2 regions of the Agrobacterium sp. NPDC089420 genome follow, and region 2 is predicted to be linked to the other one. Evidence: riboswitches for the same ligand, from Rfam matches in the RefSeq annotation. Region 2 holds a riboswitch; the other holds the start of a gene.
The links. Region 2 has a riboswitch for cobalamin ahead of bluB (5,6-dimethylbenzimidazole synthase). Riboswitches for the same ligand answer to the same signal wherever they lie in the genome.
Positions count from the first base shown of each region.

Region 1: another riboswitch for cobalamin. It lies ahead of ACI2KA_RS20185 (ABC transporter substrate-binding protein); the one in region 2 lies ahead of bluB (5,6-dimethylbenzimidazole synthase).

Region 1 covers NZ_JBJDMY010000014.1:107,946-112,123, reverse strand. The annotation lists gene ACI2KA_RS20195 (ABC transporter ATP-binding protein) at 1-51, opposite strand, end outside; gene ACI2KA_RS20190 (FecCD family ABC transporter permease) at 48-1,076, opposite strand; gene ACI2KA_RS20185 (ABC transporter substrate-binding protein) at 1,073-2,104, opposite strand; cobalamin riboswitch at 2,264-2,499, opposite strand; gene ACI2KA_RS20180 (GNAT family N-acetyltransferase) at 2,624-3,502, opposite strand; gene argE (acetylornithine deacetylase) at 3,720-4,178, shown strand, end outside.
Region 2 covers NZ_JBJDMY010000007.1:116,173-120,350, reverse strand. The annotation lists gene ACI2KA_RS13220 (NADP-dependent malic enzyme) at 1-267, shown strand, start outside; gene ACI2KA_RS13215 (DUF2865 domain-containing protein) at 404-1,504, shown strand; gene bluB (5,6-dimethylbenzimidazole synthase) at 1,612-2,328, opposite strand; cobalamin riboswitch at 2,424-2,608, opposite strand; gene ACI2KA_RS13205 (hypothetical protein) at 2,724-3,554, opposite strand; gene ACI2KA_RS13200 (glyoxalase superfamily protein) at 3,747-4,124, shown strand.

The DNA of each region.
Region 1 (4,178 bases), on a different contig from region 2:
AATATCGACATTGCCGGCATGGAAATGCAGGTCGTGAGCGGACAATTTCATGACCGCCCCCTCTTCTGCCCGAGAATGAAGGCGAAGGCCGGCGCACCGACGAGCGCGGTGATGACACCGATCGGCAGCACCTGACCGGGAATGACGATGCGTGAAAGGATATCGGCGACGATCATGAAAACAGCGCCGGTCAGCGCCGTTACCGGCAGCAATAACCCGTGGCGAACGCCGACGAAGATGCGCGCCGCGTGCGGAATGACGAGACCGACAAAACCGATGGAGCCAACCAGCGACACCATCACCGCCGTCATGATCGCCGAAACCGAGATCAGCACCGCATAGGTCCGGCGCACCGGAATACCGAGGGAGGCGGCGGCCTGTCCGCCGAAGGCAAAGGCATCGAGCGCCCGGGAGTACCAGAGACAAACCGCAAGGCCCGCAATGCTGACCGGCAGGGCAAGCCAGACATCCGGCCAGCGCACGCCGGAAAGATTGCCGAGCAGCCAGAACATGATGCCGCGCGCCTGTTCGGCATTGGCCGATTTGGTGACGATGAACGAGGTCATGGCGTTGAACAGCTGCGAGCCGGCCACACCGGCCAGAATGATGGCGCTGTTGCCATGGCCAGCCCGCACCACCAGAAGGCTGACCAGCGAGAAGGCAACAAAAGCGCCGATCAGCGCCCCCGCCGGCATGGTCAGGAATCCGGCTCCGAAACCCAGAAGAGCCACACCGACCGCTCCGGTGGAGGCGCCGGCGGAAATGCCGAGAATATAGGGGTCGGCCAGCGGGTTGCGCAAAAGCGACTGCAGCACCGCGCCGGCGAGCGCCAGCGAAGCGCCGCAACAGGCGGCGACAACGGCGCGGCTGAGACGGTAACTCCACACGATGCCTTCATCCAGCGGCTCCAGCGGATAAGCCGCTTGAAAGACCCGGTTGGCGATGGTCTTGGCCACCACCTCGAAGGGAATGGCGGTCTCGCCGATGGCCGCTCCGGCCATCAGCGCGACAAAAAGCAGGGCGAGCGCGGCCAGAGCCAGCCCCGCCCTGCCGAGATGGACGGAAAAACCCCTCACTTGGCGAGGCCGGCAGCCGAAATCGCCTCGGCCAGCGTTTCCATGCCTTCGATCGTGCGGATGGTCGGGTTCATTGCCTGCGCATCCATGTCAAAGACATGACCTTCCTTGACGGCCGACATGATGCTGGCGACGGGATCGGTGGCGAGGAACTTGTGCTTGACGGCAACGTCATCGGCCGGAAAACGGCGGCGATCCATCTTGCCGGCCACGATGACGGACGGGTTGGCCTTGGCGATGGTTTCCCAACCGACCGTCGGCCATTCCTCGTCGCTCTCGATGATATTCGTCAGACCAAGCGCCGACATGATGTAACCGGGAGCGCCATGGCGGCCCGCCACGTAAGGATCGATATCCAGTTCGGCGCTGGAGAACCAGAATACGGCCGAGAGCTTGCCATTCGCGGAGGCGATCTTGGCGCGGGCGGCTTCCTCGCGCTTCTTCAGATCGGCGACAACCTCCTCGCCACGGTCCTGCACGTTGAAGATTTGGGCAAGATCGCGGATTTCCTGATAGATCAGCTCCATCGTGAAACCGGTCTTGCGCACGCCGTCACCACCGCCGGAATTATCCTTGCCGACGCAATCAGCCGGTGAGGTGTAAACGGGAATACCAAGCTCGGCGAATTGCGCCGGCGTGCCGACGACACCTTCGGGGCCGATCTGCCACTGGAACTGGGTCGTCACCAGGTCCGGCTTCTTGCCGACGACGGCCTCGAAACTCGGATCGTTGTCGGCCAGCCGCTCCACCTTGGCGTTGGCGTCTTCGTAACCCTTCAGAACCGGGCCGATCCACAGCGCCGTGCCCACCACCTTGTCCGCGAGGCCAAGCAGGTAAAGAACCTCCGTGGTGCTCTGGCCGACGGATACCGTGCGGGCAGGCGCCTGCTTGAAGGTGATCTCGTGACCGCAGCTGTTGATCGTCAGGGGATAGACCGTTTCCGCCGCATGGGCGGCAGCGGCGGGCAGAACTGCGAGCGCAGCGGCCAGAAGGCCGGCATAGGCCGGCAGGCGTCCAGAATGAAACATATGTTCTCCAGTCGAAATTAAATCGCTTGTTCCAGAGCGGCAAGCGCTAGAACGCGCGGCAACAGCGGAACGTCTTGTACGGAGAACGACGACGGGACGCAAAGCAAATGTTATAAAATAACATTACAATATCCTCCTCCGGGCTTCCCCGCCCGTAACGATGGTTCATATTTTGACGGCAGGTCTCCTGGCTCACGGATTTGCGCCCTTCATCTGCCTTCCCGCATTCCGCGGAATGCAGTGGCATGACGCGTTGAAGCGTCACGAGGATGAACGGCAATCCGCTTACAGTTGCGGGGGCAGCCACGGCATTGGGCGATGATCATCACCCGCACCATGTTCCCTATTAATCCCTTCGCCTTTCGGCTGCAGGAACCGTCGCTTTCTCACATACGGGGCAAGAGACCGGGCGTCAATCGCCAAAGCATGTCGCGCAAACGCATGGGAAAGGTTCCGCGCCGCATGCTGGCGGGAAACAAATCAAAGCATATCGGATAATTCGATGAGACGCGGCGGGGCTCAGCAGAGGGACGGGCCTGCCAGGGCGAAAACTCCCGCCGACCCGGAACCTGACGGCTGCGGTGTATTTTTAGACATGGTCGTCAGGGTTTCAATGGCAACCAGCCCGGATTGCGCCAGAAAATCGGTCAGAAGACCATCGTCGCGCACGGTATCCAGGCGGACGAGCTGCCCGTCGAGATCGACAAGATGCCGTCTCACCAGTACAATCGCATCCGTCTCGTCATCCGCAACCACCGGGCCGACGATGTGGCCCCGCCCGGCCGCCCGCCGCAGCGCGAAGGCGACAAGGCGATCGGCCTCGAACAGGCCGTAACCGTTGTTCTCCCGCAGGAGCCGTTGCAACACGGTCCTGCGCGAAACGCCGAAAGCCGCCCGGTCCAGATCTTCCACGGCGGGCAAATGATCTTGCGAAAGCGGCTCGATCCGCTGTCTTTTGCCAGGCTGCGGCGTCTCGGCGCTGCCACGGGCCTTTCCCCGCAGAAGATGCACCTTCTCCGTATCTCCGGTAAAACCGAGCCCTGAAAAAAGCCGCCGCGACACCTCCGTGGCGTTCAGCCGCAAGGCGGCGGCGGGATGTTTCGCCACAAGCTGCCGCACCAGCCAGGGTGCTACGCCCTGCCCCTGCAGGCGCGGGGAAACGATGACCATGCCAAGCGTCGCAAAAGCCTGATCGTAAGGAAAGAGCATCGCGGTTGCGACCACGCGGTCGATCTCGTCCAGCGCCGCAAGGCCGATACCGCATTGACGCAGGAAACACCATTCATTGGCGTGATACCGCCATCCGACAGCCATGGAGAGGGCATGCAGATGATTCGCCTCCACATCGGCTATATCCACGGTCCGCAACTCGAAACTATCGACTTTGAGCAGCTCCATAACCAACGGCTCTCATCCCCTCCGGCGCGGAACCATCTGTCCCGGCAGCCCAGCCCACGACATCCGAAGATAACCGGCCTTGCCGGCAGGAATTTTCTGAAAGTCCTGGGAGCACACAACAATCTACCGAAATCATTGCCATTTCAGCAGATAAACGCCGCCAGCCGCTCTAAGCTTCTGCGGTGAATAATCCGGCCAGCGGCCAGTGGGGACGAGCATGAACGCAATCGAAATCCTTGAGCGTCTCGTCGCCTTTCCGTCCGTCGTTGGAACCGCCAATGGCGATATTGCCGGATGGATCGCCGATTATCTGGAAAGCCATGGCGCGAAAGTCTCGCTGCTGCCGGGTCCGGAGGGCGACCGCGCCAATCTCTTCGCTACTTTCGGGCCAGCCGATGCCGCCGGTTATATCCTCTCCGGCCACATGGATGTGGTGCCGGCCGGAGAACCGGAATGGTCTTCCGATCCCTTCACGCTGAGAACCGAAAACGACCGGCTTTACGGGCGCGGAACGACAGACATGAAAGGGTTTCTAGCCACTGTGCTCGCCGCGGCGCCGGCATTTTCGCGCATGGCGCTTGAACGGCCGGTGCATATCGCCTTTTCCTATGACGAGGAGGCGGGCTGCCGCGGCGTTCCGCATCTCATCGCCAGCCTGCCGCAGCTTTGTGCCCCG
Region 2 (4,178 bases):
GGCTCGGCATTGTCCGAAGCGCTGCGCAAGCGCGCCATGCCCAACAGCGTGCTGACCGGCGAAGCCAACCTCCTGGTCTTCCCGAACCTCGATGCCGCCAACATCACGCTCGGCGTGACCCGCACGCTGACGGAGGGCCTGCATGTCGGCCCGATCCTGCTCGGCACGGCCCTGCCCGCCCACATCCTGTCGCCCAGCGTCACCTCGCGCGGCGTCGTCAACATGGCGGCCTTCGCCGTGGTGCAGGCCTCGCATCCTTCGGTGTGATAGAGGCGGCATTAACGCAATTTTGAACAGGCTGTTGCCGCATCGCGGCGACAGCCTATGTTATCTTCCTGAAACACGGATTTCGTGAAGTATAACGCCCCTGCCACCGGCCGGGGACATCGAACGGATCGCACAATTGACCCGGCGCAGCCGCATCATCGGCCTCCTGCTTCCCCTTGCTCTTTTCGCTCCGGCCGCCGCTTTCGCGGATCAGGTCTGCGACACGCTTTATGCGCAATTGCGCGAGCCGCCACGTGTCGTCGGCAATACGGCCGAGGTGCGGCGCTACGCCAATGCGCTCGCCCGCCAGAACATCGTCATCCGCAAGATCAGGAACGACCTGCGCAGCTATGGCTGCTCGTCGGGCAGCGTCATCGTTTACGGCAATCCCAATGCCGGCCTCTGCGCCGAGATCGGCGATGCGCTTGCGGATGCCGAAGCCGAACGCGACGCGATCATCCGCGACCGGGACGATGCCATGGCGGCGGCGCGCAGTGACGACGGCGACATCAGGCGCCAGCGCATTCTCGCCGCGCTCGATGCCAATGGCTGCAGCGCGATGCCGGAAACGGACACGCAACTGCCGCAGGCCCCCCATGTGACGCGTTACCCCGATGCCTTCCGACAGAACGGCGGTGAGCCGGGACAGGCCGGGCTTTCACCCTATCCCGGCGCCGCTGCCGAGGGCGGCCTGCGCACACTCTGCGTGCGCACCTGCGACGGCTCGTTTTTCCCGATCGCCTCCAATGCCTCGCCGCTCGATTTTCGCGCCCAGGCGGAGCAGTGCCAGAAAATGTGCCCGGGCACACAGACCGAGCTGTATTTCCACTCCATGACGGACCAGGAAACCGCCGACATGGTGTCTGCCGAGACCGGCAGACCCTACAGGGACCTGCCGACCGCCTTCGCCTACCGCAATTCTTCGACCAAGGTCCCCGGCTGCGCCTGCAACATGGCCGCCTATCATCAGGACATGCAGAAACAGGAAGAAGCCGCCCGGCCGCAGACCGAAAAGCCCTATTCCAGCATCACCACCATTCCATCACCGCAGGGTGACAAACCCCGGAAACCCGTTGAACAGCAGGCGGCAAAGCCGCCGGAGCAACCAATTCCTGAACGCGACTATGATCCGAACGATACCAGGGTGCGCGTCATCGGCCCGAAATTCCTGCCCGACCAGACGGGGCGGATCGACCTGAAGAATCCGGCGCTGAAAGGCGCGCAGCCGCAGCAATAACGCCCATCATACACCCGTTGTGACGCGAGCGGACACCACTTGCTTCTTCTCCCGGGCCGGGAGAAGAAAAGGCGGCAACGCCCCGCCGCATTCACGGAGCTCTGTTTTTACACCCCACCCCAGCGGTTGCGGAACACCAGCTCCTCCAACGGCACGCGCTGGCGCCAGCCCTTCACCGCCAGTTCCGGTTCGGTGTAAAGTTCGTTGACCCGGCCAAGGCACAGCCAGGCGACGATTTCGATATGCCCGGGGATTTCCAGAATGGTGCGAATGTCGCTGTCATGAAAGATGCTGACCCAGCCGACGCCGATGCCTTCGGCGCGGGCGGCGAGCCAGAGATTCTGGATGGCGCAGACGGTGGAATAGACATCCGTGCGCGGATTGTGGGTGCGGCCCAGCACCACCTTGCCGCCGCGGGTGGGATCGCAGGTGACGCAGATGCTGAGCGGCGCCTTGCGGATGCCTTCGAGCTTCAGACTGCGATAAAGCGTCTGCTGCTCGCCTTGAAACATCGCCGCCGCCTCTTCATTGGCGCGGCTGAAGGCCACGAAGGCCGCCTGCCGCACCGCGCCATCGGTGACGAGGGTGAAGTTCCACGGCTGCATGAAACCGACGGAAGGCGCCGAATGCGCCGCATTCAGGAGACGCTCGACAAGCTCGTCCGGCAGCGGATCGGGCAGGAACTGGTCGCGCACATCGCGGCGCGTCTCGATGGCGCGGTAGATCGCCTCGCGCTCCTCGCCGGAAAACGGGCGGGCGGGCGAAAGCGCATGATCGCATGGATCGGCTCGTAGTGAATTGCCAGCGGACGGATCGGTCGGCATCGTTTAACCCCAACAATGCGGGCGCGCGGGTGCCGAAACCATGCCGGTTTTGCAGCAGCGACACGCCTCTTCAGCAACCTGCCGCCGTCCGCGCGGTTCGGTCTATCCTGCCAGGCCGGTCTTCTGACTCGGCTTCATCCGCCCTTTTTCGCCTTCCCGAATAACTTCAGTGGCATAAAAAAAAGGGCATCCGCCTCACAGCGCTGGGCACGTTCCGGTCTTTCACCGGATTCCCGATTCTCCCGCCGCAAGGGCGGGCACCTGACGCAGGAAGCTATGGGCAAGAAAATTTGCGAATGCAAGTATCACCCGGCTGGCGCGACAATATGACCGTGCCCTCACCTCCATCCTTCCGCCCTGGACCCGGCATGACGCAAGCGGCACCGCTTACGGCATCACGCAACCGGAAAATACCGCACATAAGCGAATTCATCGCCATCCGGTGACCAGTTGGGCGAGTTCATCGTGCCCTGCCCGCCGAACAGTTCAAACAGCGTTTCGACATTGCCGCCCTCCATGTCCATCAGCCGCACCCGCACGTCGAGATCACGCGGATGGTCGAAGACATCGCCGTCATAGGAAACGAAGACCACCTTGTCGCCTTTGGGAGACGGATGCGGAAACCAGTCGCCATAGGGGCTGTCGGTGATGCGTTCGACGGCGGAACCGTCCACCCGCACCCGCCAGATCTGCATCCGCCCGGTGCGGCTGGAATTGAAATAGATCCACGCGCCGTCGGGCGAATAATCCGGTCCGTCATTGCGGCCCTCGCCATGGGTCAGCCGCGTCTCGGTGGCGGTCTCGATATCCATGGAATAGATATCGAAAACCTGATCGCGAATGCCGCAATAGGCAAAGCTTTTCCCGTCCGGCGACCAGCCATGCCAGTAGGAGGGAAGGTTCTTCGTCATCAGCCGCGGCGCGCCGCCCGCCGAAGCCATCAGATAAATCGCGCTCTTGCCGAACTCCACCTTGTCGGAAATGGCATAGAGCGAACCGTCAGGCGATATGCCGTGGTCGTTGTTGCAGAACGTCGCAAAGCCGGTATCGACCTTTTCGGGTGACATATCACCGGCAGGAGACAGGCGGTAAAGCAGCCCCTCGCTGTTCAACAGCAGATATTTTCCATCCGGAGACCAGTTCGGCGCCTCGAACAGTTCCGGCGTCTGCCAAACCACCCGCATCTGCCGGGTGCGGATGTTGAAGATTTCGATGGAGCTGCGCATTCTGCCTCCCGGGCGTGTCTGTGTTCTTGCTCAAGGCGCTCGGCAACAGAGACATTCCGTTTGCATCCGCCATCGCCGTGATTATGATCCTATGGCCGCAGGCACCGTCCTGCAAATTCAAATCGGAAAAAACGCCAGCGCCCCGGCACCGTCCGCGCCGCTGGCCGTTTCTCCCAGATCCGAGGTTCCGCGATGAAGACCATCGCCGATCACGGCATCCGCTTCGGCCGGATCGCCGCCATGCTTCCTGTCAGAAATATCGAAAAGGCCCATGATTTTTACGTTGGCGTGCTGGGCTTTGAAAAGACCTTCGAGAACGGCACCCCCGTCGGCTTCATGATCCTGAAACAGGGCAATGCCGAGCTGCACCTGACATTGCAGCCCACCCACAAGGCAGCCCCCTTCAACGTGGCGCATATGCTGGTCAGCGATGTCGATGCGCTGCACGCGCTGTGCAAAGGCCACGGGCTGCGCATCATCAAGGGCCTGCAGGACAAGGATTACGGCCTCAGGGCCTTTGTCTTTGAAGACCCCGATGGCAACCGCATCGATGTCGGGCAGGTCATCTGAGGTGAGTTGACGGCGCGGGGTTTTCTCCGCACCGTTTATGGGCTGTCAAAAAAG